DNA from 2 places in the Streptomyces sp. AK010 genome. Region 2 is predicted to be linked to the other one. Evidence: riboswitches for the same ligand, from Rfam matches in the RefSeq annotation. Region 2 holds a riboswitch; the other holds the start of a gene.

Region 1 (14,725 bases), on a different contig from region 2:
GGGACGATCTTCGGCGGTGACGGCAAGGGCGGCTTCATCGTCCCCGAGTTCAGCAGCGTGTACGACGCCACCGCGGCCTTCGTGCGGCTCATCGGACTCGTGGCGCGGACGCAGCTCACACTCAGCCAGATCGACGCGCGCATTCCGCGGGCGCACGTCCTGAAGCGCGATCTGGCGACCCCGTGGGCCGTCAAGGGGCTCGTGATGCGGCGGGTCGTCGAAGCGGCCGGAGATCGTTTCGTGGACACCACGGACGGTGTGCGGGTGGTGGAGACCGACGGCCGCTGGGTGATGGTGCTGCCCGACCCGGCCGAGGCCGTCACCCACCTGTGGGCCGAAGGGCCGGACGACGCTTCCGCGCAGGCCCTGCTGGACGAATGGTCGGCGGTCGTGGACAGCGCCGGCCGGTAGAACGGGCTGCACGCGTGCGTGCCGGACAAGTGTCCCCAACGGGGCCTGTCCGGCACGCCGGTGGGGCCGTTCGGAGGTAGTGCTCGCGACGTGCGACGATGTGCGGCATGCCGCAGCAACCCCCCATTCGGAGCACACCCACGCGGCCCCGGCGTCCGGACGCGTCCATGTCGTTGCTCACCAACGTCATGGACCACAGCCTCGACGACGGATACGCCGAGGCCGCCGAGCGCAAGAAGGCGGCGGGCGCCAGCGGCATGCCGAAGACGCTCAGGGCGAAGCTGGGGCTCGCCGCCGGACTGGTGCTCGCGGCCCTGGTCGTGACCGTCGGAGCGGCGCAGGCGCGGGTTGCCGCGCCGGTCGTGGCCAAGGAGCGGGAAGAGCTGGTCGACCGCATCGACCGGGAGACCGAGGCGGCGGACAAGCTGGAGGACTCCGTCGACGAGCTGCGCGGGGACGTGAGCGCACGGCAGCGCGAGGCACTGAAGCACAGCGGTGGCAGCGCGGGCTCCGATCTTGTGGGCCTCCTGTCCGGCGCGGTCGCGGTGCACGGCCCCGGTGTGAAGCTCGTGGTGAACGACGCCAAGGAAGCCGCCTCGGGCGGCGATGGCGACCCGCGTGAGACCTCCGGTTTCTCCGACACCGGGCGGGTGCGTGACCGGGACATGCAGCGCGTGGTCAACGGGCTGTGGGAGTCGGGCGCCGAGGCCGTCTCGATCAACGGGCAGCGGCTGACGGCGCTGTCCGCGATCAGGGCAGCGGGGGACGCCATACTGGTCGACAACAAGCCGCTGGTACCGCCGTACACGGTGCTGGCGGTGGGGGACGGGCAGCGGCTGAGCACGCGGTTCCAGAACAGTGCGGACGGGTTGTATCTGAACGCGCTGCAGGAGAACTACGGCATCAGGACAGGCATCTCCGTGGAGGACGACCTCCGGCTGCCTGCCGCACCGAGTGTGACCGTACGTACAGCACAGCCGAGCATTGAGAAGAGCGAGAAGGGCACATCGTGATCGCCGTACTGGGCCTCGTCGTGGGAGTCGTGGCCGGCCTGTTGGTCCGGCCTGAGGTTCCGGCGGTGGTCGAGCCTTATCTGCCGATCGCCGTCGTGGCGGCGCTCGACGCCGTCTTCGGCGGTCTGCGGGCCATGCTCGACGGCATCTTCGACGACAAGGTCTTCGTGGTGTCGTTCCTGTCGAACGTGGTGGTGGCCGCGCTGATCGTGTTCCTGGGCGACAAGCTGGGCGTGGGCGCCCAGCTGTCCACCGGTGTGGTGGTCGTCCTCGGCATCCGGATCTTCTCCAACGCCGCGGCGATCCGCCGGCACGTGTTCCGGGCGTGAGGCCGATGAGCGAGCACGAGGACAAGCCCGCCGAGGAGCGGGGCGACGCGCGCGACGACAGCGCCGGGTTTGGGAACGGGCTGCGCAAGGAGCTGCCCCAGGAGGTGCCCGCGGCCGCGCCCGCCGCCGAGGAGACTCCCGAGGAGCCGGAGCGCAGGCAGGCAGGGGAACCACAGCAGGCGCCGGAACCGAAGCCGGACCCCGAGCCGCGGCTGACCGGGCGGCAGCGGCTGGTGCAGGGGGTGTGGCCGCCGCGTGTCACCCGGGCACAACTCATCGTCGCGGTGCTGCTCTTCGGTCTCGGATTCGGGCTGGCGGTGCAGGTGGCCTCGAACAGCGACAGCGACAGTGCCCTGCGTGGCGCGCGTCAGGAAGATCTTGTTCGCATCCTCGATGAACTGGATGACCGTACTCAACGTCTTGAGGACGAGAAGCAAGGTCTCGAGAAGCAGCGCGACGAGCTGGAGAACAGCTCTGACCAGGCCGAGGAGGCCCGGAAGCAGACGATCGAGAAGGAGAGGCAACTCGGCATCCTCGCGGGCACGGTGGCCGCGCAGGGGCCCGGCATCACCATGACGATCCAGGACACGAAGGGGACGGTCGAGGCGGACATGCTGCTCGACGCGATCCAGGAGCTGCGCGCGGCGGGTGCGGAGGCGATCCAGGTCAACGGCGTACGGGTGGTCGCGAGCACGTATCTCACGGACTCGGGCAAGGGTGTGGGCGTCGACGGGAACAAGATCAACGCGCCCTATCGTTTCAAGGTCATCGGCAAGTCGCAGGACCTCGAGCCGGCGCTCAACATCCCCGGAGGTGTGGTGCAGACTCTCGAGAAGGAACAGGCCACCGTCACGATCGAGCGGTCCACCGACATCGTTGTGGACGCCTTGCGAGCAGCGAAGCGGCCTGACTACGCTCGGTCGTCGTCGCAGTGAACCGGGGGTGCATGGGCGGCGTTCGGCGAGGGCATGAGGTTGCGGGGGGTCGGCGCACCGAATGGGCGGTGCGTGGTGGAAACTGTCTGGTGCAGACGGACGTTGTCAGGATGTCCGGGTCGGCCAGAGTGTTCAGTCAGGGTTCGTCCTGCCCCACGGGCGGGTCTGTTTCGGTCAAGGGGAATCGCCCGTGAAGTTGTTTGCGAAGTTGTTCGGCAAGAGCGCGCGAGAAGGCAGCGACAATGCGACCGCTCGCCATCGCGCACAGCCTGACGCGGAGGGCCAGCGGCCGCTGTTCCGGGACCAGGTCGGCGGCCCGGGCGGCGATGTTTCCGGTGGTCAGGGCGCGCCGTCGGTTGACCCTGCGCAGCCCGGCGGCATAGGTTTCGGGCAACCGTCAACCTCAAGTGCGGGTGGAGGGTTTTCCGACCCGTATGCGTCCAACGCCCCCGGTGGGCAGCCGCGGCAGGAGGATCCGATGTCGGCCCTGGTGTGTACGAGGTGCGGTAACCGCAACGCGGAGAACAGCCGTTTCTGCTCCAACTGCGGCGCGCCGCTGAGGGCGGGGGCTGCGCCGGAGCGTCCGTCCGAGACGACCTCCACAATCTCCATCTCCGGTCTCGAGGCCTACGACAGCGAGACCACCGGCCAGACGCCGATGCCGACCCTGTCGCCGGAGGCTCAGGCCGCCGTCGACGCGCTGCCGCTGGGCTCCGCGCTCCTGGTGGTGCGCCGCGGGCCGAACTCGGGCAGCCGCTTCCTGCTGGACGGCGACCTGACCACGGCCGGTCGGCACCCGCAGAGCGACATCTTCCTGGACGACGTGACGGTGTCCCGGCGGCACGTGGAGTTCCGCCGTGGCCAGGACGGGTCGTTCACGGTGGCCGACGTGGGCAGCCTGAACGGCACGTATGTGAACCGGGAGCGGATCGACCAGGTCGCCCTGAACAACGGCGACGAGGTGCAGATCGGCAAGTACCGGCTGGTCTTCTACGCCAGCCAGCGGGGCTACTGACCGGGCTCGGTCCGGACAGGCCTCGGCGAAGGTCCATCCGTCAGGGAAGGTCCATGCTTCAAACACCGAGCGGCGGTGCCGGACACGGCACCGCTGCCACGGACAGGGGGCTGCTGAGCATCGGCGCGGTGCTGAACGCGCTGCGCGACGAGTTTCCCGAAGTGACCATCTCCAAGATCCGCTTCCTGGAGTCGGAAGGGCTCATCGAGCCGCAGCGGACCCCGTCGGGGTATCGCAAGTTCAGCGCCCATGACGTCGAACGCCTCGGTCACGTCCTGAGGATGCAGCGGGACCACTATCTGCCCCTGAGGGTGATCCGGGAGCACCTGGAGGCCATGGAGCGCGGTGAGGCCTTGCAGCTGCCGGTCGTGGGGCGTCAGCGGGACGGTGTGTCCGTCTCCGAGCCGCCCGAGGGGCCCACAGCGGCCAGGATCGGGCGGGATGAGCTGCTCGCCGCCGTCGGCGTCGACGAGCAGGAGCTCAAGGAGTGGGAGTCCTACGGCCTCCTCACTCCACTGGAGGACGGGGCGTACGACGCAGAGGCGGTCACCGTCGCCCTGCTCGTCGTCGAACTCGGACGGTTCGGCATCGAACCGCGGCACCTGCGGCCCATGAAGGCCGCCGCGGAGCGGGAGGCCGGTCTCGTGGACCAGGTCGTGGCCCCGCTCAGGCGGCACCGCAACCCGCAGACCAGGGCCCATGCCGAGGCCCGGACCAAGGAGCTGGCGGGGCTCACGGTGAAGCTGCACGCCGCTCTGGTGCAGACGGCGCTCGGGGTACGACTGCCCTGAGGCGGCCGGCTACCAGGGGCCGGATCAGGCGCCCTGTCCCGGCCCGACTACCCAAACGTCCCGAGCACGGCCTAGGGTTGCTGTGTGAACGAGCTCGATGTCGTAGGTGTCCGGGTCGAAATGCCCTCCAACCAACCGATCGTGCTGCTGCGTGAAGTGGGAGGCGACCGTTACCTCCCCATTTGGATCGGTCCGGGGGAGGCGACGGCGATCGCCTTCGCCCAGCAGGGGATGGCTCCCGCGCGGCCGCTGACACACGACCTGTTCAAGGACGTGCTGGAAGCCGTCGGCCAGGAGCTCACGGAAGTGCGCATCACGGACCTGCGTGAGGGCGTCTTCTACGCGGAGCTGGTCTTCGCCAGCGGCGTCGAGGTGAGCGCCCGCCCGTCCGACGCCATAGCACTCGCGCTGCGCACCGGGACGCCGATCTACGGCAGTGACACGGTGCTCGACGACGCCGGTATCGCGATCCCGGACGAGCAGGAGGACGAGGTGGAGAAGTTCCGCGAGTTCCTCGACCAGATCTCTCCGGAGGACTTCGGCACCAGCAGTCAGTGAGCTGCTCGAGGAGCGGCAGCGGTCGGAACAGTCGTGTGGGCGGCCCGACGGACGGTGTGGTCCGTGACCGGGCCGCCCGCCGTTTGTGTCATGGGCGAAATGCCCGCATGTGCCGGTGGCGCGTGAGAGCGTCATACGGTTCTCGCCGGACGCATTCGGCTAGCCTTTCCCCGCGGTGGGGCACGGGAAACCACTCTCAGGGTGATTATCACTCGGCGTGGCGAGTGTGGCGATCGTTGACGCACCCCTGGTGACTGCCTACCGTCGAGAAGGCAGGTCAAGGACGGAGGTCGGCGTGAGAAGCAGCGGCGACGGTACGGCTGGGGGCGGCCCCGAGCGCAGTCTCAGGGCGAGCGGTCCGTACCCTCCCCCCGGCTCACGGCCCCTGCCGGGCGGGGGGTGCCCCCAGCCCGGTGGTGCGGCCGATCACGCTCCGCAGCGACCGACAGCGGTGCCGAGCAGCGGAGGGACGACGTCCATGGCGTCCGAGCAGATCGGCTATCGCGGCCCCACGGCCTGTGCGGCCGCCGGTATCACCTACCGGCAGTTGGACTACTGGGCCCGCACGGGGCTCGTCGAGCCGAGCGTGCGTCCCGCCTACGGGTCGGGGACGCAGCGGCTGTACAGCTTCCGGGACGTGGTCGTCCTGAAGATCGTCAAGCGGTTCCTCGACACCGGGGTGTCGCTGCAGAACATCCGCACGGCCGTCCAGCACCTCAGGGAACGCGGTTTCAGTGATCTGGAGCGCATGACGCTGATGAGCGACGGCGCGACGGTCTACGAGTGCACCTCGCCCGATGAGGTTCATGCCCTGCTCCAGGGCGGCCAAGGGGTGTTCGGGATCGCCGTGGGCGTGGTGTGGCGGGACGTCGAGAGCGCCCTGTCCCAGCTGCACGGTGAGCGCATCGACACCGGCGAGACCCTGGTGGGGCCCAACCCGGCGGACGAGCTGGCGCGCCGCCGGAACCGGGCCGTCTGATCCGTCGGGCGGCGCGGGATGTACGCGGTCGCAGGAGGAGGGACGTTTCCGCGCCCGGCCGTAAGCTGGTGCCAGGGGGTACCACAACGGCTTCCGGTGGGGCGTCCGGGGTTGCCGCGCGGGGCGTTGTCAGTGGCGTAGGGCAGCATCGGAGTTGTGAGAACCGCGCCCACGATCCTGCATCTCGACATGGATGCCTTCTTCGCTTCGGTGGAGCAGGCGTCCAAGCCGAGTCTGCGGGGGAAGGCCGTGGTCGTGGGCGGGCTCGGGCCGCGTGGGGTGGTGGCGACCGCGTCGTACGAGGCGCGGGTCTTCGGGGTGCATTCGGCGATGCCCATGGGGCAGGCCCGGCGGCTCGCTCCCAACGCCGCGTATCTCGTGCCGCGCTTCACGCTCTACAAGTCGATCAGCGAGCGGGTGATGGAGCTGCTGCGTGCGCTGTCGCCTCTGGTGGAGCCGCTGAGTCTGGACGAGGCGTTCGTGGACCTGGAGGCCGGGGGAGTGGCCTGGGACGAGCCGTCGGCGCGGCTGGCCGGGGTCAAGCTGCGCGCGGACATACGGGCCGTCACGGGTCTCACGGGGTCGGTGGGGCTCGCCGCCTCCAAGATGCTCGCGAAGATCGCCTCGGAGGAGGCCAAGCCCGACGGGCTGGTGGTGATCGAGCCGGGGACCGAACGGGCGATGCTCGGGCCGATGCCGGTGCGGACGCTGCCCGGGGTGGGGCCGGCGACGGGGGACCATCTGAGACGGGCCGGAATCACCACGGTCGAGGAGATCGTCGAGGCGGGCGAGGACGAACTGGTCCGGCTGCTGGGGAAGGCGCACGGGCACGGTCTGTACGCCATGGCCCTGGCGCGCGACGACCGGCCGGTGGTGGCGGAGCGCGAGACGAAATCGGTGTCGGTCGAGGACACCTACGACGTGGACATCCATGACCGGACGCGGGTCGGGCTGGAGGTGCAGCGGCTCGCCGAGCGCTGTGTGCGCAGGCTGCGCGGGGCCGGGCTGTCGGGGCGGACGATCGTGCTGAAGGTGCGGCGGTACGACTTCTCGACGCTCACCCGGTCCGAGACGCTGCGCGGGCCCACGGACGATCCCGCGGTGATCCGCGAGGCGGCGGCCAGACTGCTGGACTCGGTCGATACGACCGGTGGGGTGAGGCTCCTCGGGGTGGGGGTCAGCGGCCTCGCCGACTACACGCAGGAGGACCTGTTCGCCCAGGCGGCGGGGGAGCGGGCGGTCGCGGAGCGTCCGGTCGAGGAGCACGCCGCGGCGGCGGCCGAGGAGCAGCCGTCGCTCGCCGAGCGGCGGTGGCCCGCCGGGCACGACGTGCGGCACGCCGAGTTCGGGCACGGATGGGTGCAGGGCAGCGGCCTCGGGCGGGTCACCGTACGGTTCGAGACGCCCGACTCGGAGCCCGGGCGGGTGCGGACGTTCCGGGTCGACGATCCGGACCTGGAGGCGGCGGATCCGTTGCCGTTGGTGTTACGGGGGCCGGATGGGGGAGGCGGCGTGCCCGGGGCGGAGTCTCAGGCCGTCTCGTCGGTGCCCGCGAGCTTGCCGAAGTCGTGGTCCGGCAGCGGGGGCGGGGCAGCGACGTCGAGGCCGTAGTGGTGGTAGAGCTGCAGTTCCTGCTCGGGGGAGAGGTGGCGGCCCACGCCGAAGTCGGGGGCGTCCTTGATCAGAGCGCGTTCGAAGGGGACGTGGAGGGCACCCTCGATCAGTTCGCTGGGCTCCAGGGGGACGAAGGCGTCCCTGCTGAACAGGCCGGTCCGTATGGCCGCCCACTCCGGTTCGCCGGTGGCGTCGTCGAGGTAGACCTCGTCGATCGTGCCGATCCTGGTCCCGTTGCGGTCGAACGCCTTGCGGCCGATCAGGTTGCGCGGATCGATATCGGTTCGCACGGGCCCTCCACATGGTCGCACCTCATTCGTAAACACTACAAAACGGTACAAGTGGGGATGCGGCCACTCGAAGGTTCGTGCGTTGACCTCGCTGGTACGCTAGCAACGGCTGTTGACCCCGCGCGGGAGAGTCCTCCAGACATCATCGGAGGCGCCGAAGGAGCAAATCCTCCCCGGAATCTCTCAGGCTCACGTACCGCACGGACGAGGTCACTCTGGAAAGCAGGGCGGGTGTCGACGGCGTCCGCTCTCACCGACGGTGAAAGCCGGAGGCCTTCGGGCGATCCGGTGAAGCTCTCAGGTTGAGATGACAGAGGGGGAGGCCGTCCGGGTACCCGTGCCGTGGTGCCCCTCGCAGGTCGTGTCGACCAGGAGGCCTCCGTAATGACCGCCCACCGCATTCCGCTCTCCGAGCTCGAAGAGGCAGTCCCCTTCGAGCAGCGCCACATCGGCCCCGACCACGAGGCCTGCGCCAAGATGCTCGCCCAGGTCGGCTACGGCTCGCTGGACGAGCTCACGGCCGCCGCGGTTCCGGCCGTGATCAAGAGCGCCGAGGCACTGGACCTCCCGGGTGCCCGCAGCGAGGCCGAGGTGATCGCCGAGCTGCGCTCCCTCGCCGACCGCAACCAGGTCCTCGGCTCCATGATCGGTCTCGGCTACCACGGCACGTTCACGCCGCCGGTCATCATGCGCAACGTCATGGAGAACCCGTCCTGGTACACGGCCTACACGCCGTACCAGCCGGAGATCTCGCAGGGCCGGCTCGAGGCGCTGCTCAACTTCCAGACCATGGTCGCCGAGCTGACCGGGCTGCCGACCTCGGGCGCCTCCCTGCTCGACGAGGGCACCGCGGCCGCCGAGGCCATGGCGCTGTCGCGGCGTCTGGGCAAGAACAAGAAGGGCCTGTTCCTGGTCGACGCGGACACCCTGCCGCAGACCATCGCCGTGATCCAGACCCGCGCCGAGCCGACCGGCGTCGAGATCGTCGTCGCCGACCTCAGCGAGGGCATCCCCGCCGAGATCGCCGAGCGCGAGATCAACGGCGTGCTGCTCCAGTACCCGGGTGCCTCCGGCGCCGTGCGGGACATCAAGCCGGTCATCGACCGGGCGCACGAGCTCGGGGCGCTCGTCACCGTCGCCGCCGACCTGCTGGCGCTGACGCTGCTGAAGTCGCCCGGTGAGCTCGGGGCGGACATCGCCGTCGGTACGACGCAGCGCTTCGGCGTCCCCATGGGCTTCGGCGGACCGCACGCCGGCTACATGGCGGTCCAGGACAAGATGGCGCGCAGCCTGCCCGGGCGGCTCGTCGGCGTGTCGGTGGACGTCGACGGCAACAAGGCCTACCGGCTGGCGCTGCAGACGCGTGAGCAGCACATCCGCCGTGAGAAGGCGACCAGCAACATCTGCACCGCGCAGGTGCTGCTGGCCGTCATGGCCGGCATGTACGCCGTCTACCACGGCCCGGAGGGCCTGAAGGGCATCGCGCGGCGCACCCACCGGTACGCAACGGTCCTGGCCGCCGGGCTCGCGGGCGGCGGCGTCGAGGTTGTGCACGGGGCGTACTTCGACACCCTGACCGTGCGGGTCGAGGGCCGGGCCGCCGAGGTCGTGGCCGCCGCCCGGGACAACGGGGTCAACCTGCGGCACGTCGACGCCGACCACGTCTCGATCGCCTGCGACGAGACCACCACGCGCGCCCAGCTGCGCGCCGTGTGGGCCGCCTTCGGTGTCGAAGGTGTCGTCGAGGCGCTGGACGCGGCCGCCGAGGACGGGCTTCCGGCCGCGCTGCTGCGGACCGACGACTACCTGACGCACCCCGTCTTCCACCAGCACCGCTCCGAGACCGCCATGCTGCGCTACCTGCGCAAGCTGGCCGACCGCGACTACGCGCTCGACCGGGGCATGATCCCGCTGGGCTCCTGCACCATGAAGCTCAACGCGACCACCGAGATGGAGCCGGTCACCTGGCCCGAGTTCGGGCAGTTGCACCCCTTCGCACCCGCCGAGCAGGCCGGGGGCTACCTCACCCTCATCCACGAGCTGGAGGACCGGCTCGCCGAGGTCACCGGCTACGACAAGGTCTCCCTCCAGCCGAACGCCGGGTCGCAGGGCGAGCTGGCCGGTCTGCTCGCCGTCCGCGGGTACCACCGGGCCAACGGGGACGAGCAGCGCACCGTGTGCCTGATCCCGTCGTCGGCGCACGGCACCAACGCCGCCAGCGCCGTGATGGCCGGCATGAAGGTCGTCGTCGTGAAGACCGCCGAGGACGGCGAGATCGACGTCGAGGACCTGCGGGCCAAGATCGAGCAGTACCGCGAGCAGCTGGCCGTGCTCATGATCACGTACCCGTCCACGCACGGTGTTTTCGAGGAGCACGTCGCCGACATCTGCGCGCAGGTGCACGAGGCGGGCGGGCAGGTCTATGTCGACGGGGCCAACCTCAACGCGCTCGTCGGGCTCGCCAAGCCGGGACACTTCGGCGGCGACGTCTCGCACCTGAACCTGCACAAGACCTTCTGCATCCCGCACGGCGGCGGCGGTCCCGGCGTCGGCCCGGTCGCGGTGCGCGAGCACCTCGCGCCCTACCTGCCGAACCACCCGCTGCAGCCCGAGGCCGGCCCGAAGACGGGCGTCGGGCCCATCTCGGCGGCCCCGTGGGGCTCCGCCGGCATCCTGCCCATCTCGTGGGCGTACGTCCGGCTCATGGGCGGCGCGGGGCTGAAGCGGGCGACGCAGGTGGCCGTGCTCAGCGCCAACTACATCGCCAAGCGGCTGGAGCCGCACTACCCGGTGCTCTACACCGGCCCCGGCGGTCTCGTCGCGCACGAGTGCATCATCGACCTGCGGCCGCTGACCAAGGCGACCGGCGTGAGCGTCGACGACGTCGCCAAGCGGCTGATCGACTACGGCTTCCACGCGCCGACCATGTCGTTCCCGGTCGCCGGGACGCTGATGATCGAGCCGACCGAGTCGGAGGACCTGGCGGAGCTGGACCGCTTCTGCGAGGCGATGATCGCCATCCGCGCGGAGATCGAGAAGGTCGGCTCCGGCGAGTGGCCCGCGGAGGACAACCCGCTGCGCGGCGCCCCGCACACCGCCGGCGCGCTCGCCGGGGAGTGGGAGCACGCCTACAGCCGTGAGGAGGCCGTCTTCCCGGCCGGGGCGTCGACCGCCGACAAGTACTGGCCGCCGGTGCGCCGCATCGACCAGGCCTACGGCGACCGGAACCTCGTCTGCTCCTGCCCGCCGCTGGACGCGTACGAGGACTGACGACCGGCCGACCGGTCACAGGGAGGGGCTCCGCGGTGCGGGGCCCCTCCCGTCGTGTACGGGCGAGTCATGCGGTGGCGAGTGACACCTCGGTCGCCTTGATCAGCGCGACGACGGGGGTTCCGGGCGAGAGGGCCAGGCCCTCCGCGGCGTCCCGGGTGATGGCGGCGGTCAGTTCGCCGCCCTCCACCGTGACGCGGACGGATGCCATCGCCTCGCCGGCGGCCAGGCCGGTGACCGTACCGGGGAGCTGATTGCGGATCGACAGGCCCTCGATGGGCGCGGTCGCCAGGGAGACCTCCGTCGACTTCATCAGGGCGCGTACGGCGGTGCCCGGGGCGAGACGGAGGTCTTCCGCGGCTTCGCGGGTGATCGCCGCGGTGAGGTCCTGGCCGCCGGCGAGGCGGACCGTGACCGTCGCCATGGCCTCGCCCGGGGTGACGGCGGTGACGGTGCCGGGGAGCTGGTTGCGGATGCTCAGGCTCATGAGTGCACGGTAGCCCGGTGGGGGTGTTCGGCCTGGTATGAGATTGTCTGCGTCGCCTCGGCCCGCGTGAAGTCGACCTTCGCCCTCCAGGCCGTCGACCTCTGCCTCCAGGCCTCAGACGCGGTCGATATGGACATTGGTCGACTTCACGCGGGCCGTCGCCTCCATGCCGACCTCCAGGCCCAGTTCCTCCACCGCCTCGCGGGTGAGCAGGGAGACGAGCCGGTGCGGGCCGGCCTGGATCTCGACCTGGGCGGCGACGTCGCCGAGTCTGATCGCGGTCACGATGCCGGGGAAGGCGTTGCGGGCCGAGGTGTACGGGGTGTCCTCCTCGGCGGTGCCGGACCGGGCGAGTTCGACCGAGAAGGCGGCCAGGTCACGCCCGTCGACGAGCCGTCGCCCGGCCTCGTCGCGGTGGGTCGTGATGCGGCCCGCGTCCGCCCAGCGGCGGGCGGTGTCCGGGCTGACGCCGAGCAGCCGTGCTGCCTGGCCGATCGTGTAGGACTGCATGCCGGTCACGATAGGGGCGCCGGGAGGGAACGCCGGCTGCGGGGTTGGCCGTTGGGTGTAACGCGATATAGCGTTAGTGGTCGAGTGGTCGAGTGGTCGAGTGGTCGAGTGGTCGAGTGGTCGAGTGGTCGAGTGGACGGGCCGGGCGGCGTGCCCGGGGGATCGGGGGTGGAGTGATGGCGGCCGAGATCGCGCGGACCGGTGGATCGCCCGAGGTGAGGGCGTCACACGCGGACCGGGACCAGGTCGTGGACGTGCTGCGCGTCGCCGCGGGTGAGGGGCGGCTCACCCTGGAGGAGCTCGAGGAGCGGCTGGAGACGGCGCTGTCCGCGCGCACGGTGGGCGAGCTCGCCGTGCTGACGGCGGATCTGCCCGCGGTGACCGGTCAGGCGTCCGGTGAGGCCGAGGACGTCGTCCGGATCCGGCAGGAGGGGGCCTCGACCCGCCGGGGTGACGGCTGGGTGGTGCCGCGGCGGCTGGAGATCCGTTCGGCGTGGGGTGAGGTGACTCTGGACTTCACCGACGCGGTGATCACCCACGACACCCTGGACATCGACCTGGATCTGCGGGCAGGCGCCCTGAAGCTGCTGACCCGGCCGGGTGTCGTGGTCGACACCGGCGGACTGGTGCTGAACTTCTCCGAGATCAAGGCCCGCCGGCCGGCCGACGTCCCCGTCCTGCTGCGGATACGGATCACGGGCGAGATCCACTACGGGCAGGTCGCGGTGCGCCCGCCGCGAAGGGGCTTCGGCAGGAAGAGCGCGAGCGCCTGACCGCGACGGCCCGACTCAGCCCACGTGCACCCTCGGCCGCCGCTTGCGGTCCGGCTCCGCCTCCCGCAGGACCTCGCGGGTCACCGGGGCGACCTCGCCCTGCCCGAACAGGAAGAAGCGCAGGAAGTTGGCGAAGGGCCCGCCCTCGGTCCACTCGAAGTAGATGTGCGGGGTGCGGCCCGTCGCATCGCGGACGTGCAGCAGCAGCGCGGCCAGGGCGTTGGGGATCGAGGACGACTCCAGGGTCAGGACGCGATAGCGGCCGTGCAGCACCTCACCGCGTACGGTCAGGCCCGCCTCGAACTCGGAGGGGTCGGTCACCGTCACCTCGACGAAGACGAAATCCTCCTGGCCGGACACGTCGTTGTCGTGGCGGATCTGCTCGATCTTGTCGCGGTACTCGGCGATGTCGCGCCGGTCGGGCTCGTTGGCGATGAACCGCATCCGGCGGCTGGCCACGTCCCGGACGAAGCGCTCCGCCATGTCGTCCAGCGTCACGCTGGTCACGCGCAGCTCGAAGGCCCGGGCCAGCCGTGACAGCAGGGAGACCAGGACGATGCCGGCGATGAAGCAGGCGCCGATCTTCACGCCGTCCGGGCGCTCGATGACGTTGAGCACGGTCGTGTAGAGGAACACCGCGGAGATCACCGCGAAGGCGATGGTCCAGTTCCGCTGCCGGGCCTTGCGGGCGGCGATGGTCACCGCGATCGCGGCGGAGCTGATGAGGACCAGCACGCCGGTGGCGTAGGCACCGCCCTGCGCGTTGACGTCGGCGTCGAAGATCCAGGTCACCAGGAAGGCGATCAGGGTGAAGACGATGACCATGGGCCGCACGGCGCGGGCCCAGTGCGGGGCCATGCCGTAGCGGGGCAGGTAGCGCGGCATCAGGTTGAGCAGGCCGGCCATCGCGGACGCGCCGGCGAACCAGAGGATGGCGATCGTCGAGACGTCGTAGACCGTGCCGAAGGTGTTGCCCAGGTAGTCGTGCGCCAGGTATGCGAGCGCACGGCCGTTGGCCTGGCCGCCCGCCTCGAACTCCTTCTCCGGGATGAGCAGGGTGGTGATGAAGCTGGTCGTGATCAGGAAGACGCTCATGATCAGCGCGGCCGTGGTGAGCAGCTTCTTCGTGTCGCGGATGCGGCCGGTCGGCCGTGCCTCCGTGTCGTCCGGGTCGCCCTGGACGTGCGGCATCACGGCGACGCCCGTTTCGAACCCGGAGAGCCCGAGCGCCAGTTTCGGGAAGACGAGCAGGGCGACGCCGATCATGGCGAAGACGTTGCTGTGCTGGGTGGTGAGGGCGCTCGACCAGTCGGTGATCACATGGCCGGCGGTGATGACGTGGCAGAGGCCGACGACCACCACGACCGCGTTCAGCGCGAGGTAGGCGCCGACCAGGGCGACCGCGACGCCGATCGCCTCCAGGAAGCCCTTGAGGAACACCGCCCCGAGCAGGGCCACCAGGACGAGGGTGATCAGCATCTGCTTGTCGTGCAGGGCACCGGTCAGATGGGGGTTCTCCACGAGGTGGGTGGAGGCGTCGGCGGCCGACAGCGTGATGGTGATGAGGAAGTCGGTGGCGGCGAACCCCAGCAGGGTCAGCACGAACAGCTTGCCCTGCCAGAAGGAGAGCAGCCGTTCCAGCATCGCGATCGAGCCCTCGCCGTGGGGGCTCTCCTCGGCCACGCGGCGGTAGACGGGCAGGGCGCCGGCCAGGGTGACGACGACCAGGACGATGGTCGCGATCGGCGAC
Region 2 (14,725 bases):
TGGGGCGGTTTATGGCAACCTTAAGACAGCCTTAAGCGTGCCGGAACGGAAGAGTCCGTCGATTGCCCCGGAATGAGACGTTCCAGCAGGTCGGACGGGGTGCCGGAGGCTCCGAAGTGCCGCCGGCATATGACGGACGGCCGCCGGTCCACCCCCCGTTCCCCGGGGCGTCTTCCCCGGGAACGGCCCCGCTGGAGGCCCTGGGCGGCCATGATGGGGGCATGGCGGGGCTGGAGGGTATGGAACAGCCGCGGGGACACGCACATGCGGCCGCGGCGCGCTGGTCGCCGACCGTCGAGGACGAACACGCGCTGAAGGCGCTCGAGTTGTACGGCAACCCGACGGAGGCAGAGGTTCCACTGCCGTCCCGCCCCGAGTCCGCGGCCACCGCGAGACGCCTCACCCAGGTCGTGGTCTGGCGCCACTGGGGCCTCACCCCCAAAACCACCGAGGACGCGGTCCTGCTCGTCTCCGAACTGGTCGGCAACGCCGTACGCCACACCGGCGCCCGTGTCTTCGGGCTGCGTCTGCACCGGCGCCGCGGCTGGATCCGCGTCGAGGTCCGCGACCCCTCCCGCGGGCTGCCGTGCCTGATGCCGGTCCAGGAGATGGACATCAGTGGCCGGGGCCTGTTCCTCGTCGACAAGCTGGCCGACCGCTGGGGGGTCGACCTGCTGCCCCGGGGCAAGACGACCTGGTTCGAGATGCGGGTCGCCGACCGCTGAGCGCGCCCGATGCCTCACCCGGTCGCCGGACGGACGAATCACCGGTTTCCCTCCGAGCCGCCCATTAAATGGTGCAATGCACCGCCATCTCGTCAAGAGCGCCCTGGTCGCGGGTGCCGCCCTCGCCGTCCTCTCCGCCTGCGGCACCGGGAGCGGGGAACGGACCTCCGAGGCGCGCGCCACCAAGGCCGCCGTGCCCGCCCCGCCCGAGAAGAAGCCCGTGAAGGGCCTGCCGGGCATGCCGCCCGTCCTGGACCCCGAGGACGTGTACGCCGCCGACCGTCCGGGCAAGCTGTCCCCGGTGGTCAAGGACTTCCCGTCCCGGGTCTACGTCCCCAACACCGAGTCCGACACGGTCACCGTCATCGACCCGAAGACGTACGAGGTCACCGAGACGATCCGGGTGGGCCGGCAGCCCCAGCACGTCGTGCCCTCCTGGGACCTGAAGACGCTCTGGGTCAACAACAACCGCGGCCACACCCTCACCCCGATCGACCCGAAGACCGGCAAGGCGGGCAAGGACGTCGAGGTCCATGACCCCTACAACCTCTACTTCACGCCCAACGGCAGGTACGCCGTCGTCATGGCCTCCCTCGACCGCGAGCTCGTCTTCCGCGACCCGCACACCATGAAGGTGAAGAAGACCGTCCCGGTCTCCTGCTACGGCGTCAACCACGCCGACTTCTCCCTCGACGGCCGCTACTTCATCGTCTCCTGCGAGTTCAGCGGCGAACTGCTCAAGGTCGACACCGAGAAGATGGAGGTCGTCGGGCAGCAGCGGCTGCCGTTCGAAGGCGCCATGCCGCAGGACGTGAAGATCTCACCCGACGGCAAGAGGTTCTACATCGCCGACATGATGGCCCACGGCATGTGGGTCCTGAACGGCGACACCTTCACCGAACCCACCCTGATGCCCACCGGCAGGGGCTGCCACGGCCTCTACGTCGGCCGCGACTCCCGCGAGATGTACGTGACCAACCGCGGCGAGGGCACCATCTCGGTCTTCGACTTCACCCAGGGCAGGCTGACCAAGAAGTGGAAGCTGCCCGACGGCGGCAGCCCCGACATGGGCGGCGTCTCCGCCGACGGCAAGGTGCTGTGGCTGTCCGGCCGCTACGACGCCGAGGTGTACGCCGTCGACACCCGCACCGGCATCCAGCTCGCCCGGATCCCGGTCGGCAGCGGTCCGCACGGCCTCGCGGTCTACCCGCAGCCCGGCCGCTACTCGCTCGGCCACACCGGTGTCTTCCGGTGACGCCCGGCTCCGGGGACGAGCAGGACTTCCGATCCCACCGGCCGGTGTCCGGCCGCCTGGAACGCCCGCAGACTGCGGGCGTTCCCCGCCGACACCTGCGCCCACACCGGCGCGCCCCCGGCCGGCTGCCGGGCCGCGGACACCAGCCGCCGCCCGACCCCGCGGTGCCGCGCCCCCTCCTCCACCTCGACGACGACCTCCCAGCGCCCGGCCACCCCGCGGCCCGGCACGAGCACTCCGCCGTCCGTCGTCCACCCGCGCACGCCGTCCCGCCGCCGCGTCGCGGACACCACACGCGGATGCCCGGGGCCGTCGACCTCCGTGAGCGCGAGGGGCGGCTCCCCGGGCAGCGCGGTACCCGTCAGCAGCACGTCGACCGTGTCGGACGTACGCCCCGTCCGGTCCATCAGGGCTGTGAGGAAACGGGCGTTCATCGTGGCGGCGAGGGCGTCGCACTCGGTGCGGGCGAGGACGCCGCGCACCCAGTCGGGGTCCTCGTCCGTGAAGACGACCGAATGGGCCGTGAAGGCGAGGACCCCGGCGTCCCGGGCCGAGGGCTGGGGCACGATCGTCGTCCCGCCGTCCGCCGGCGGGAAGACGCCCCGCGCCGCCGCGTCGAGGACGTCCGCCAGAGTGTCCGTCACCACCGCGCTCCTTGAGTCTCCACCCGCTGGAAGGTCCAGACTCGACCGGGCCGTCGTACTCGAACGCCTCACGGCGGCCGCCCACATACGGGTCGCCCGCTACCGCGAACTACAGGCCAACGTCAACGGCCTCGACCCCCAGCCGACCTACGACGAGGAGTTCGCCTGGGTGGTCGCCGCGCTGCAGGCCCGCACGGCCGGTTAATCTGACCTGCGTCAGACCTGCGCCAGCAGGAAGCACGGCACGAGATGAGGGGCGGATCGGTGGCGGACATCGAGGAAGCACGCAAGCAGTTCGAGCGGATCGATACGGACGGTGACGGATTCATCACCGCTGCCGAGTTCAAGAGCGCCCTGGCCAAGTCGGGCGACTGGAACGTCACCGAGTCGGTCGCCGAGGTCGTCATCAAGACCCGCGACCTGGACGGCGACAAGCAGCTGAGCTTCGACGAGTTCTGGGCCTACCTGAACAAGTAGGCCTCCGGCTCACCCGCGCGCGAAGGGGCCCGGTCCACGATCCTCGGACCGGGCCCCTCGCGGTGCCCGGGCGGAGACCCTTCCCGGACCGGAATAGCCCACTTGCCCCCGAGGTTGACCCTGGTCACCAGGGCTTCACGCGGCGCTGTTCATCTCCGGAAGGGCAAGGCGAGAACATGAAGATCGGCATCATCGGAGCGGGCAACATCGGCGGCAATCTGACCCGGCGGCTCACCGCCCTCGGGCACGACGTCGCCGTCGCCAACTCCCGAGGCCCCGAGACGCTCACGGCCCTGGCGGAGGAGACCGGCGCGACGCCCGTGACCGTCGCAGAGGCGGCGCGGGGTGCCGAGATCGTCGTCGTCACCATCCCGCTGAAGGCGGTCCCGGACCTTCCCGCCGGCCTGTTCGACGGCGCGGCCGACGGCGTCGCGGTCATCGACACCGGCAACTACTACCCGCGGCAGCGCGACGGCAGGATCGCGGAGATCGAGGACGACGGCCTCACCGAGAGCCGCTGGACGGAACGCCGGATCGGCCACCCGGTCGTCAAGGCCTTCAACGGCACCTACGCCCAGGACATCCTGGACCGCCCGCTCCCCGCCGGCGACCCCGGCCGCATGGCCCTCCCGGTGGCCGGCGACGAAGAGACGGCCAAGCGCGCGGTGCGGGACCTGATCGACGCCCTCGGCTTCGACACCGTCGACGCGGGCGGCATCGACGACTCCTGGCGCCAGCAGCCCGGCACCCCGGTCTACGGCCTGCGCGGCGGAGTCGGGGCGGTCACGAAGGCCCTGGCGGAGGCGTCCCCGGAACGCACGCCGGAGTTCAGCGGTTAGGTCAGGCGTCCTCCGCCCACCTCCGCAGCGCCGCCTTGCTCCCGAAGTCGGCCACGTTCTTGTCGAGCGGGTCGTCGGTGTACTGGTGGAAACGCCACTTGGCCTTGATGCGGGGCTTGCCCGCCGAGACGTAGTCGGCGATCCACAGGCCGTCGCCCGTATAGGACGTCGTGTCGATGTCGAGCCAGAAGTGCCGGTTGCAGTAGAGCACCACCCGGTTGTTCGGCCGAAGGTCCTTCAGCTTCCTGATGAACAGGTCCTTCTCCGCGTTGCTCGCGTGCGTCCCGTTGCTGGTGTTCTCCCAGTCGACGGCGAGGATGTCGCCCGCCCGCTCGGAGGCCTTGCTGACGAAGTACTCGGCCTGGGCGGTCAGGTTGCCGGGCCACAGGAAGTGGTAGAACCCGACGACCAGCCCGGCGTCACGGGCTCGTCTGGTCTGGGCGGCGAGTTTCGGATTGACGTAGGAACGGCCCTCCGTCGCCTTGACGAAGACGAAGGAGAGGCCGTCGGTGCCGTAGGAGGAGGACTGGTAGGCGCTCACGTCGATGCCGCGCAGCATGGGGGCTCCCTCTGGGGCGGGTGGGGCTCAAGTTCCCTCGGGTCAGGGGATGTTGTTATGCCCCGCGAGGGCGGCCGTACGCCGGGCGTGAGGTGGCTCGCGGCCCGGCGGTGGTGAACGCCGGTGGGTTTGGCGGTCGGTTGTTTCAGGGGGCAGGGGAGCCGGCCGGGGCGCGGGCCGGCTCGTCGGCGACGGCCTCCCGGTCGTCCAGGGAGACGTCCTTGGTCTCCTTGCCGAGCAGGAGCGCGATCAGCGTCAGCACCGCCATCGCCGAGAGGTAGACACCGACCAGCCACGGCGAGCCGTCCCCGGTCTCCCACAGCGCCACCGCGATGAACGGGGCGAGAGCCGCCCCGAGGATCGAGCTGACGTTGTACGAGATGCCGGAGCCGGTGTAGCGCACGCTGGTCGGGAAGAGCTCCGGCAGCAGCGCGCCCATGGGGCCGAAGGTCATGCCCATCAGGGTGAAGCCGAGCACGAGCCACAGCACCACGCCGAGGGTGCCCAGCTCGATCAGCGGCTCCCAGACCAGCCCGAAGACCACGATCGCGGCGGTGATCCAGATCAGGGTGGCGCGCCGCCCGTACCGGTCCGCGAGCGGCCCGGAGACCAGGGTGAACGCGGCGAAGAACAGCACGCCGAAGATCATCATGAGCACGAACGTCGTGTAGCCGTACCCCAGTCCGGGCACGGCGGCGTCCTTCGCGGCCCGTCCGTAGCTGAGCGAGAACGTGGTCATCAGGTAGAAGAGCACGTAGGTCGCCAGCATGATGAAGGTGCCCAGGACGAGCTGCTTCCCGTGGCTGCGCACCACCGTGGCGAGCGGCAGCCGCCGCACCCCGCCGGACTCGCGGGTCCTGGCGAAGACCGCCGACTCGACGAGCCGGGAGCGCACCCACAGGCCGATCGCGACCATCACGGCGGAGAACAGGAACGGCACACGCCAGCCCCAGCTGACGAAGGCCTCCGAGGGCTGCGAGGGGTCGGCGCCGGCCGCGGACGGCAGGAGCGCGCCCATGCCCAGGAACAGGCCGTTGCCGATGATGAAGCCGAGCGGGGCGCCCAGCTGCGGGAAGGTGCCGTACAGGGCGCGCTTGCCGCGGGGGGCGTTCTCGGTCGCGACCAGGGCGGCACCGCTCCACTCGCCGCCGAGCGCGAAGCCCTGGGCGAGCCGCATCAGCACGAGCAGCGCGGTGGCCACCCAGCCGGCCTGGGCGTAGGTGGGCAGGACGCCGATGAGGAACGTGGCGATGCCCATGGTCAGCAGCGAGACGACGAGCGTCTTCTTGCGGCCGAGGCGGTCACCGAGGTGCCCGAAGACGACGGCGCCGATCGGGCGGGCGACCATCGCGGCGCCGAACACCGCGAAGGACGACAGCAGCGCGGTGGTCGGGTCGCTGCTCGGGAAGAAGAGCTGGGGGAAGACGAGCACCGCGGCGGTCGCGTAGATGTAGAAGTCGTAGAACTCGATCGTCGTGCCGATGAGGCTGGCGACGAGGACGCGGGACCTCGGGTTGACGGGCGCCGGGGCTGAACCGGTGGCTGGTGCGGGCATCGTTCGGTCTTTCACCTATGAAACATGGGCGCTGCAACGATGTCAGCCGTCTTGATTTCCGGTATGGACGTCTCGCATGGCAAGACGTCCGCGCCGGGCTCAGCACTCGATGATGTTCACCGCCAGCCCGCCCCGGGCTGTCTCCTTGTACTTCACCGACATGTCCGCGCCGGTGTCCTTCATCGTCTTGATGACCTTGTCCAGGGACACCTTGTGGGAGCCGTCGCCGCGCATCGCCATGCGGGCGGCCGTGACGGCCTTGACCGCGGCCATGCCGTTGCGCTCGATGCAGGGGATCTGGACCAGGCCGCCGACCGGGTCGCAGGTGAGGCCGAGGTTGTGCTCCATGCCGATCTCGGCGGCGTTCTCGACCTGCTCGGGCGAACCGCCGAGGACCTCGGCCAGGGCGCCCGCGGCCATGGAGCAGGCGGAGCCGACCTCGCCCTGGCAGCCGACCTCGGCGCCGGAGATGGAGGCGTTCTCCTTGAAGAGCATGCCGATCGCGCCCGCGGCGAGCAGGAAGCGGACCACGCCCTCCTCGTCGGCGCCCGGCACGAAGTTGACGTAGTAGTGCAGGACCGCCGGGATGATGCCGGCGGCGCCGTTGGTGGGGGCGGTGACGACCCGGCCGCCGGCAGCGTTCTCCTCGTTGACCGCCATGGCGTACAGGGTGATCCACTCCATGGCGAGGGCCAGTGGGTCGCCCTCGGAGCGCAGCTTGCGTGCGGTGTTCGCGGCCCGGCGGCGCACCTTGAGGCCGCCCGGCAGGATGCCCTCCTGGGACAGTCCGCGCGCCACGCAGTCCCGCATCACCTGCCAGATCTCCAGCAGGCCCTCGCGGATCTCCTCCTCGGTGCGCCAGGCCCGCTCGTTCTCCAGCATCAGCGCGGAGATGGACAGCCCCGTCTCCTCGGTCAGGCGCAGCAGCTCGTCCCCCGTGCGGAAGGGGTACTTCAGCACGGTGTCGTCGAGCTTGATGCGGTCCGCCCCGACCGCGTCCTCGTCGACGACGAAGCCGCCGCCGACCGAGTAGTACGTCTTCGTCAGCAGTTCGGCGCCCGAGGCGTCGTACGCCCACAGGGTCATGCCGTTGGCGTGGTACGGCAGCGTCTTGCGGCGGTGCAGGACCATGTCGTCGTCGAAGGAGAACGCGATCTCGTGCTCGCCGAGCAGGTTCAGCCGCCCGCCGGTCTTGATCGCCTCCACCCGCTCGTCCGCGCTCGACACGTCGACCGTGCGCGGGGAGTCGCCCTCCAGGCCGAGCAGCACCGCCTTGGGCGTGCCGTGGCCGTGGCCGGTGGCGCCGAGCGAGCCGTACAGCTCCGCGTGGACCTTCGCCGTCGGGGCCAGCAGCTCCTCGTTGCGCAGCCGCCGGGCGAACATCCGGGCCGCCCGCATCGGGCCGACGGTGTGGGAACTGGACGGGCCGATGCCGATCGAGAACAGGTCGAAGACCGAGATGGCCACGGGGGAACTCCTGACTACATGGGTGGTGCAGAGGGGGGTGGGCGCCGCGTCCGCTGGTGGCGGGCGCGGCGCCCGAAAGGGTTCTTCGTTACGCGTTCAGACCCGGGTACAGCGGGTGCTTGTCGGCCAGGGCCTTCACCCGGGCCTTGAGGGCCTCCGCGTCGTAGGACGGCTTCAGCGCCTCGGCGATGACGTCCGCGACCTCCGCGAAGTCCTCGGCTGCGAAGCCCCGGGTCGCCAGCGCCGGCGTGCCGATCCGCAGACCGGACGTCACCATCGGCGGACGGGGGTCGTTCGGGATCGCGTTCCGGTTGACCGTGATGCCCACCTCGTGGAGGCGGTCCTCGGCCTGCTGGCCGTCCAGCTCCGAGTGGCGCAGGTCGACCAGGACGAGGTGCACGTCCGTGCCGCCGGACAGGACGTCCACGCCCACGGCCCGGACGTCGTCCTTCACCAGACGCTCGGCCAGGATGCGGGCACCCTCCAGCGTACGGCGCTGGCGCTCCTTGAAGTCCTCCGAGGCGGCGACCTTGAAGGAGACCGCCTTGGCGGCGATCACATGCTCCAGCGGACCGCCCTGCTGACCGGGGAAGACGGCGGAGTTGATCTTCTTGGCCAGTTCGGCCGTGGAGAGGATCACACCGCCGCGCGGGCCGCCGAGGGTCTTGTGGGTCGTGGTGGTGACCACGTGCGCGTGCGGCACCGGGTTCGGGTGCAGCCCGGCCGCGACCAGCCCGGCGAAGTGGGCCATGTCGACCATCAGGTACGCGCCGACCTCGTCCGCGATCCGGCGGAACGCGGCGAAGTCCAGCTGCCGCGGGTAGGCCGACCAGCCGGCGACGATCAGCTTCGGCTTGGACTCCTTGGCCAGCCGCTCGACCTCGGCCATGTCGACCCGGCCGTCCTCGCCCACGTGGTAGGCGACGACGTCGTAGAGCTTGCCGGAGAAGTTGATCTTCATGCCGTGGGTCAGGTGCCCGCCGTGCGCGAGATTCAGACCCATGATCGTGTCGCCCGGCTTGAGCAGCGCGAACATCGCGGCGGCGTTGGCCTGGGCGCCCGAGTGCGGCTGGACGTTGGCGTGCTCGGCGCCGAACAGTTCCTTGATGCGGTCGATCGCGATCTGCTCGACCACGTCGACGTGCTCGCAGCCGCCGTAGTAGCGGCGGCCCGGGTAGCCCTCGGCGTACTTGTTGGTGAGGACCGAGCCCTGCGCCTCCATGACCGCGACCGGAGCGAAGTTCTCCGAAGCGATCATCTCCAGCGTGGACTGCTGGCGGTGCAGCTCGGCGTCGACCGCGGCGGCGACCGCCGGGTCGAGCTCGTGCAGGGGTGTGTTCAGGACGGACATACGACTCCTCAGCCCGCGGAGAACGCGGTGTACTCGTCGGCGGAGAGCAGGTCGCCCGGCTCGTCCGTGACCCGCACCTTGAACAGCCAGCCGCCCTCGAAGGGGGCCGAGTTCACCAGCGCCGGGTCGTTCACGACGTCCTCGTTGACCTCGGTGATCTCACCGGAGACGGGGGAGTACAGGTCGGACACCGACTTGGTCGACTCCAGCTCGCCGCAGGTCTCGCCGGCGGACACGGAGTCACCCACCTCGGGAAGCTGGACGAACACGACATCGCCGAGCGCGTTGGCCGCGTGCTCCGTGATGCCGACCGTCGACACGCCGTCCTCGGCGGCCGACAGCCACTCGTGCTCCTTGCTGTAGCGCAGCTCTTTGGGGTTGCTCATGGCCTGGATTCTCCTGTACGCGCGGGAGTGCTGTGGAAGGGGGGACTGCTGGTGAGCTGGGGCGACGGGCACGGGGTCGCTGCCGCGGCCCTTCGGCCAGTGTCTACTTCTGGCGCTTGTAGAACGGCAGCGCCACGACCTCGTACGGCTCGTGACTGCCCCGGATGTCCACACCCACGCCGCTCGTGCCGGGCGCGGCGTGCGCGGGGTCGACGTACGCGATCGCGATCGGCTTGCCGAGGGTGGGGGAGGGGGCGCCGGAGGTGACCTCGCCGATCACCTCGCCGCCGGCGACGACGGCGTACCCGGCGCGCGGGACCCGGCGGCCCTCGGCGATCAGGCCGACCAGGACGCGCGGCGGGTTCTGCTCGGCGCGGGCGGCGGCCTCGCGCAGGGCCTCGCGGCCCACGAAGTCGCCCTCCTTCTCGAACTTCACCACCCGGCCGAGCCCGGCGTCGAAGGGCGTGAGGGAGGTCGACAGCTCGTGCCCGTACAGCGGCATGCCCGCCTCCAGGCGCAGCGTGTCGCGACAGGACAGCCCGCACGGGACGAGGCCGACGCCCTCGCCGGCCTTGGTCAGGGCCTGCCACAGCTCGACGGCGTGCTCGGGCTTCACGAAGAGCTCGAAGCCGTCCTCGCCGGTGTAGCCGGTCCGGGCGATCAGGGCCGGGACGCCCGCGACCGTGCCGGGCAGCCCGGCGTAGTACTTCAGGCCGTCGAGGTCGGCGTCGGTCAGGGACTTCAGGATCCCGGGGGACTCGGGACCCTGTACGGCGAGCAGCGCGTAGGCGTCCCGGTCGTCGCGCACCTCGGCGTCGAAGCCGGCGGCGCGCTCGGTCAGCGCGTCCAGCACCACCTGGGCGTTGGAGGCGTTGGCGACGACCATGTATTCAGAAGAAGCGGCCTCGGTCTCGCCCAGCCGGTAGACGATCAGGTCGTCCAGGATGCCGCCGTCGGCCCGGCAGATCATGGTGTAGCGGGCCCGGCCCGGCTTCACGCCGCCGATGTTGCCCACCAGGGCGAAGTCCAGCAGCGCGGCGGCCTGCGGCCCGGTGACGGTGATCTCGCCCATGTGGGAGAGGTCGAAGAGGCCGGCCTTCGTGCGCACGGCGATGTGCTCGTCGCGCTCGGAGCCGTAGCGCAGGGGCATGTCCCAGCCGGCGAAATCGGTCATCGTCGCACCGAGGACACGATGCAGGGCATCGAGCGCGGTGTGACGGAGTTCTCCTGTACTGCTCACGGTCGGTCGTCTCCCAGGGCAATGACGGGCGAGGTCGTTCCTCCCCATCTGTCATCGGAACCTGAGAGGTTCGCCATGACCGCACGGGTCCATGGCTTGCACCTTGGGTGGAGCCGCGTCCCCGTCGAGGACAGGGGGCGGCCCGCTTTTCAGATGTGCCTCGCCCGCGCGGTAACGGGGCCTGAGAGATTCAAGGGAGGGACTTGCTCCTTCGGCGCCCCAGCTCTTGCGATGCCGGGGACTCTCCCGCGCGGATTCAAACGGCCGGTATGCAGTTGGCGCGCACATCATTGCACGCATCCTTCCGGCGCGGCAGGGGGACCTTTCACAGGGAGTGCACGAGTCCCGCGCGCCGGACACAGCGACCTGTAGCAGCCCTGTTGCAGGACGAGAACGTAAATGAGAGGCCTGCCGCATTACCTTCTCTTTACACTCGGCGGGGATGGGACTCCGTACCTGGCCCCAGGGGAGGACGATCACGGTGAACAGGACCACCGCGTACGCGACGACGGGCATCGCGCTGCCCGAGCAGCCGGCCGCCGCTCCGGTCCGGGCGGTCCGCGCCCCGGCGCCGGCGCCGGTCGTCCGCGACCTGCGCGACCGCCCCGAAGGCGGCCCGCACGCGCTGCTGTTCGGCCCCCGCGACCTCGTCGTGGTCACGGGCCTGCCCGGCAGCGGCAAGTCCACGCTGATGCGGCGCACCGTGCCGGGCCGGCGCATCGACTCCCAGGACACCCGCGACCGCTGGGAGCGCCGCATGCCGCGCGCCCTGCCGTACGCGCTCTACCGCCCGCTCGTCCGCCTCTCCCACTACGCCGGGCTGCGCCGCGCCCTGCGCACCGGGGAGGGCGTCGTCGTGCACGACTGCGGAGCCCAGGCCTGGGTCCGCCGCTGGCTCGCCCGCGAGGCCCGCCGCCGGGGCGGCACGCTCCATCTGTTCCTCCTCGACGTCACCCCCGAGCAGGCCCTGGCCGGTCAGCGCGACCGAGGCCGCGGCGTCTCGCGCTACGCGTTCCTGCGTCACCGCGCGGCGAGCAACCGCCTCATGCGCGCGGTGGAGCGCGGTGACCTCCCCAGCGGCTGCGGCTCGGCCGTCCTCGCCGACCGGGACACGGCGAACACCCTGCACAGAATCGGCTTCACGGGCTGAGCCCGCGCCGTATCGCACCGGCCCTGTTCCCGATGCCCCGGGCGCCCGTCAGCCGTTAGCCTTTTGAGCCACAGCAGTGGTTCCAGGCAGGCGGTAGGCAGATGGACATCCCGGCGGACTTCTCCGCGGACTTCCCGGCGCAGACGCAGACCCACCCGCACGGCGGTTGGCCCGGCAACGAGCTGGAGGAGGTGCTCTCGGCCTCCCTCGGCGCCGGACCGGCGGCCGGCGGGCGGATCGTCGAGGTGCTCGGCCGGAGCTTCGTGTGGATCCCGCTGCCCAGCGGCGGCGGCCCGCACAGCGGCCCCCTCGACCTGCCCGGCATCGAGATCGAGGGCCAGGCGTTCGTGCCGGTGTTCAGCTCCGAGGAGCAGTTCCGCCAGGTCGTCGGCTCCCACATGTCGTACACGATCGCGCCCGCCGTGGAGTTCGCCCGCGGCCTGCCCCCGCACGCCGGCATAGCCGTCAACCCGGGCGGTGTGGTGGGCATCCCGCTCCCGCCGCCCGCCGTGGCCGAGCTGTGCCGGGCCGGCCGGACGCCGCTGGACGGTCCCGCGAGCGGCGGCCGGGTCCGCCTCTTCGAGCCCGACTGGCAGGACGACCCGGTGGACTTCCTCGCCGCCGCCTCCGCCGAGTTCGAGGCGACCGGCGTCGTCGTCACGGCCCGCCGCTGCCTCGCCGCGATCGAGACCGCCGAACCGGTGATGTTCGTCGGCGTCGAACTCTCCCAGTGGGAAGGCGACCTGCGCGCCCTCCCCCTGGACGCCCTCACCCGGGCCGTCACCGCGGTCCCGGCCCCCTGGCCGGTCAACCTCGTCCTCCTGGACGTGGCGGAGGACCCGGTGGGAGCGTGGATGCGGGAGCGGGTCCGGCCCTTCTACCAGCGGTAGGGCAGCCGCCCCAGGGGCGCGAGGCCGTATCGGCGGCTCCGGCGCGCGGGCGCGATCAACCACACTCGACCCGCACCCGCCCGGCGGCATAATCCCCGGGCTCCCGTGCGGGCTTAAGCTAGGGCACCGTCGAGGCGTTGTACGAAGGGGCGGTAAAGGTGAGCGCGAGCGGCACGGCCGCGGCCGGACAGGTCGAGCACATGCTGCGCCAGGTCACGCCCGGGCGTTACGACGCCTACGAGGCACTCCTGCGCGCGCTCGCGACCCCGCACAGCGGCCAGATCTGGATGCTCCTGTGGCACGGGCAGGCCGGCTCCCCCGACGCCCAGTACGGAAACATGGATGTCGACGGCTACGGCTACGCCCCCTGCGTGACCTCCGCCCAGGAGCTCTCCGCCAGCGGCTGGAACCGCTCCTGCGAGGTGGTCGACGGAGTCGACGTCGCCCGCGCCCTCTACCCCGACCACCACGGCCTCTGGCTCAACCCGCACGCCCCCGGCGGCGGCGTCGGCATCCCCTGGCTCGACCTGCGCAGAATCGCCACGGGCCTGGACCGCCAGCCCGCCGGCCCCCTGCGGCTGTCCGAACCCGCCATCGAGATCCCGCAGTTCTACGCCCTGCTCGCGCAGAACGCCCACCGCACCCCCGCCGTCCGCTCGCTGCGCCGGGCCTGGGTGCAGCCCGCCCTCGGGGCGCCGTACCTCGCCATCGGACTGGATGTGTACGACACCTCGCCGCCGGCCGTGGACTCCGTGCGCGCGATGATGCAGCAGTCCCTCGGCGCCGTGCCGGACGGGCTTCCCGTGTCGACCGTCGCCATGTCCGACGAACACGACCCGGTGGCCATGTGGCTGCGTGCGAAGGCCCGCCCGTTCTACGACCGCGAGGCCCACGCCACCGCCCCCGTCCAGGCCCCGGTCTCCGGCTACGGATACCCTCCCGCGCAGGGCCGGTACTGACCGGCTCGAAGTCGCCCCCGTAGCCCCCCTCGCACCACCCCTCGAACGCGACAACCGCTCAGCTCTCCGCGCGTAGATAGGGGCGGAAAGGGCAAGGATGTCCTAAAATCCACCTGTCCTGGCGCGTCCGACCCCCGCTACCCGCTGTCCGGATAACGGAACCCCCCGGACAGCATCACGTTTACGCATCCATTCATCGCCAAGTCTGGCAACAGATCGCCAAAGCGTTGAAGACTCCCCGCAAGACACGGGCCGGGTCGGTCTTGTGTACGAGACAAACAAAACCGCTACAGCGGCAGCCAGGGGCTCGGCGATCGCCGGCCCGAGAGGGGTCAATCGCACCGTGACCGCACCCATCGAGACCACCGGGGCGGAAGCCGGAGCACAGCCCGAGGCCGTGCTCTCCGGGGTCAAGAAGAGCCAGATCGAGGGGCGCTCGCTCACCCAGATCGCCTGGATGCGCTTCAAGCGGGACAAGGTGGCGATGGCGGGAGGCGTCGTCGTCATCCTGCTCGTGCTCATGGCGGTGTTCTCCAAGCCGATCCAGTGGATTTTCAACCTCGATCCCAACAAGTTCAACCAGGACCTCATCGACCCCGCGCTGCTCGCCCCCAAGGGCGGCTGGGGAGGAATGAGTTGGGACCACCCGCTCGGCGTGGACCCCCAGTACGGCCGTGACATGCTCGCCCGCATCATCGACGGCTCCTGGGTCTCCCTCCTGGTCGCGGGCGGTGCCACGCTGCTGTCCGTGTGCATCGGCACCGTGCTCGGTGTCGTCGCCGGCTACTACGGCGGCTGGATCGACAGCGTGATCAGCAGGCTCATGGACACGTTCCTGGCCTTCCCCCTGCTGCTGTTCGCGATCTCGATCTCCGCCTCGGTGCAGGACGGGTTCTTCGGCCTCGAAGGCCTGCCGCTGCGCATCTGTGTGCTGATCTTCGTGATCGGCTTCTTCAGCTGGCCGTACATCGGCCGCATTGTGCGGGCCCAGACGATGACCCTGCGCAAGCGGGAGTTCATCGAGGCCTCCACGAGCCTCGGGGCACGCGGCCCGTACATCCTGTTCCGGGAGCTTCTCCCGAACCTCGTCGCGCCGATCCTCGTCTACTCGACGCTGATCATCCCGACGAACATCCTGTTCGAGGCCGCGCTGAGCTTCCTCGGCGTCGGTATCGCTCCGCCGCAGGCTTCCTGGGGCGGCATGCTCAGCAACGCTGTGGATCTCTAC

Evidence for each region. A riboswitch is a leader RNA that binds a small molecule or an ion and turns the genes downstream of it on or off. The one in region 2 is predicted to bind glycine.
Region 1: it holds a riboswitch for glycine, as region 2 does, so the genes downstream of both, gcvP (aminomethyl-transferring glycine dehydrogenase) here and gcvT (glycine cleavage system aminomethyltransferase GcvT) in region 2, are expected to answer to the same signal.

The regions. Positions count from the first base shown of each region.
Region 1 is NZ_JACHCX010000038.1:3,013-17,737, forward strand. It holds gene HDC93_RS36610 (mannose-1-phosphate guanyltransferase) at 1-411, shown strand, start outside; gene HDC93_RS36615 (DUF881 domain-containing protein) at 510-1,424, shown strand; gene HDC93_RS36620 (small basic family protein) at 1,421-1,753, shown strand; gene HDC93_RS36625 (DUF881 domain-containing protein) at 1,759-2,688, shown strand; gene HDC93_RS36630 (FHA domain-containing protein) at 2,750-3,703, shown strand; gene HDC93_RS36635 (MerR family transcriptional regulator) at 3,757-4,494, shown strand; gene HDC93_RS36640 (bifunctional nuclease family protein) at 4,579-5,052, shown strand; gene HDC93_RS36645 (MerR family transcriptional regulator) at 5,348-6,031, shown strand; gene HDC93_RS36650 (DNA polymerase IV) at 6,188-7,642, shown strand; gene HDC93_RS36655 (PRC-barrel domain-containing protein) at 7,561-7,935, opposite strand; glycine riboswitch at 8,049-8,144, shown strand; gene gcvP (aminomethyl-transferring glycine dehydrogenase) at 8,320-11,205, shown strand; gene HDC93_RS36665 (molybdopterin-binding protein) at 11,273-11,692, opposite strand; gene HDC93_RS36670 (molybdopterin-binding protein) at 11,807-12,202, opposite strand; gene HDC93_RS36675 (DUF1707 domain-containing protein) at 12,379-12,975, shown strand; gene HDC93_RS36680 (APC family permease) at 12,991-14,725, opposite strand, start outside.
Region 2 is NZ_JACHCX010000009.1:24,468-39,192, forward strand. It holds gene HDC93_RS18505 (ATP-binding protein) at 117-725, shown strand; gene HDC93_RS18510 (YncE family protein) at 802-1,980, shown strand; gene HDC93_RS18515 (GNAT family N-acetyltransferase) at 1,947-2,624, opposite strand; gene HDC93_RS18520 (hypothetical protein) at 2,614-2,829, shown strand; gene HDC93_RS18525 (EF-hand domain-containing protein) at 2,889-3,101, shown strand; gene HDC93_RS18530 (NAD(P)-binding domain-containing protein) at 3,278-3,940, shown strand; gene HDC93_RS18535 (glycoside hydrolase family 25 protein) at 3,942-4,499, opposite strand; gene HDC93_RS18540 (MFS transporter) at 4,645-6,054, opposite strand; gene HDC93_RS18545 (L-serine ammonia-lyase) at 6,154-7,521, opposite strand; gene glyA (serine hydroxymethyltransferase) at 7,610-8,872, opposite strand; gene gcvH (glycine cleavage system protein GcvH) at 8,881-9,258, opposite strand; gene gcvT (glycine cleavage system aminomethyltransferase GcvT) at 9,362-10,498, opposite strand; glycine riboswitch at 10,658-10,757, opposite strand; gene HDC93_RS18565 (AAA family ATPase) at 10,980-11,648, shown strand; gene HDC93_RS18570 (enhanced serine sensitivity protein SseB) at 11,750-12,538, shown strand; gene HDC93_RS18575 (enhanced serine sensitivity protein SseB C-terminal domain-containing protein) at 12,697-13,497, shown strand; gene HDC93_RS18580 (ABC transporter permease) at 13,841-14,725, shown strand, end outside.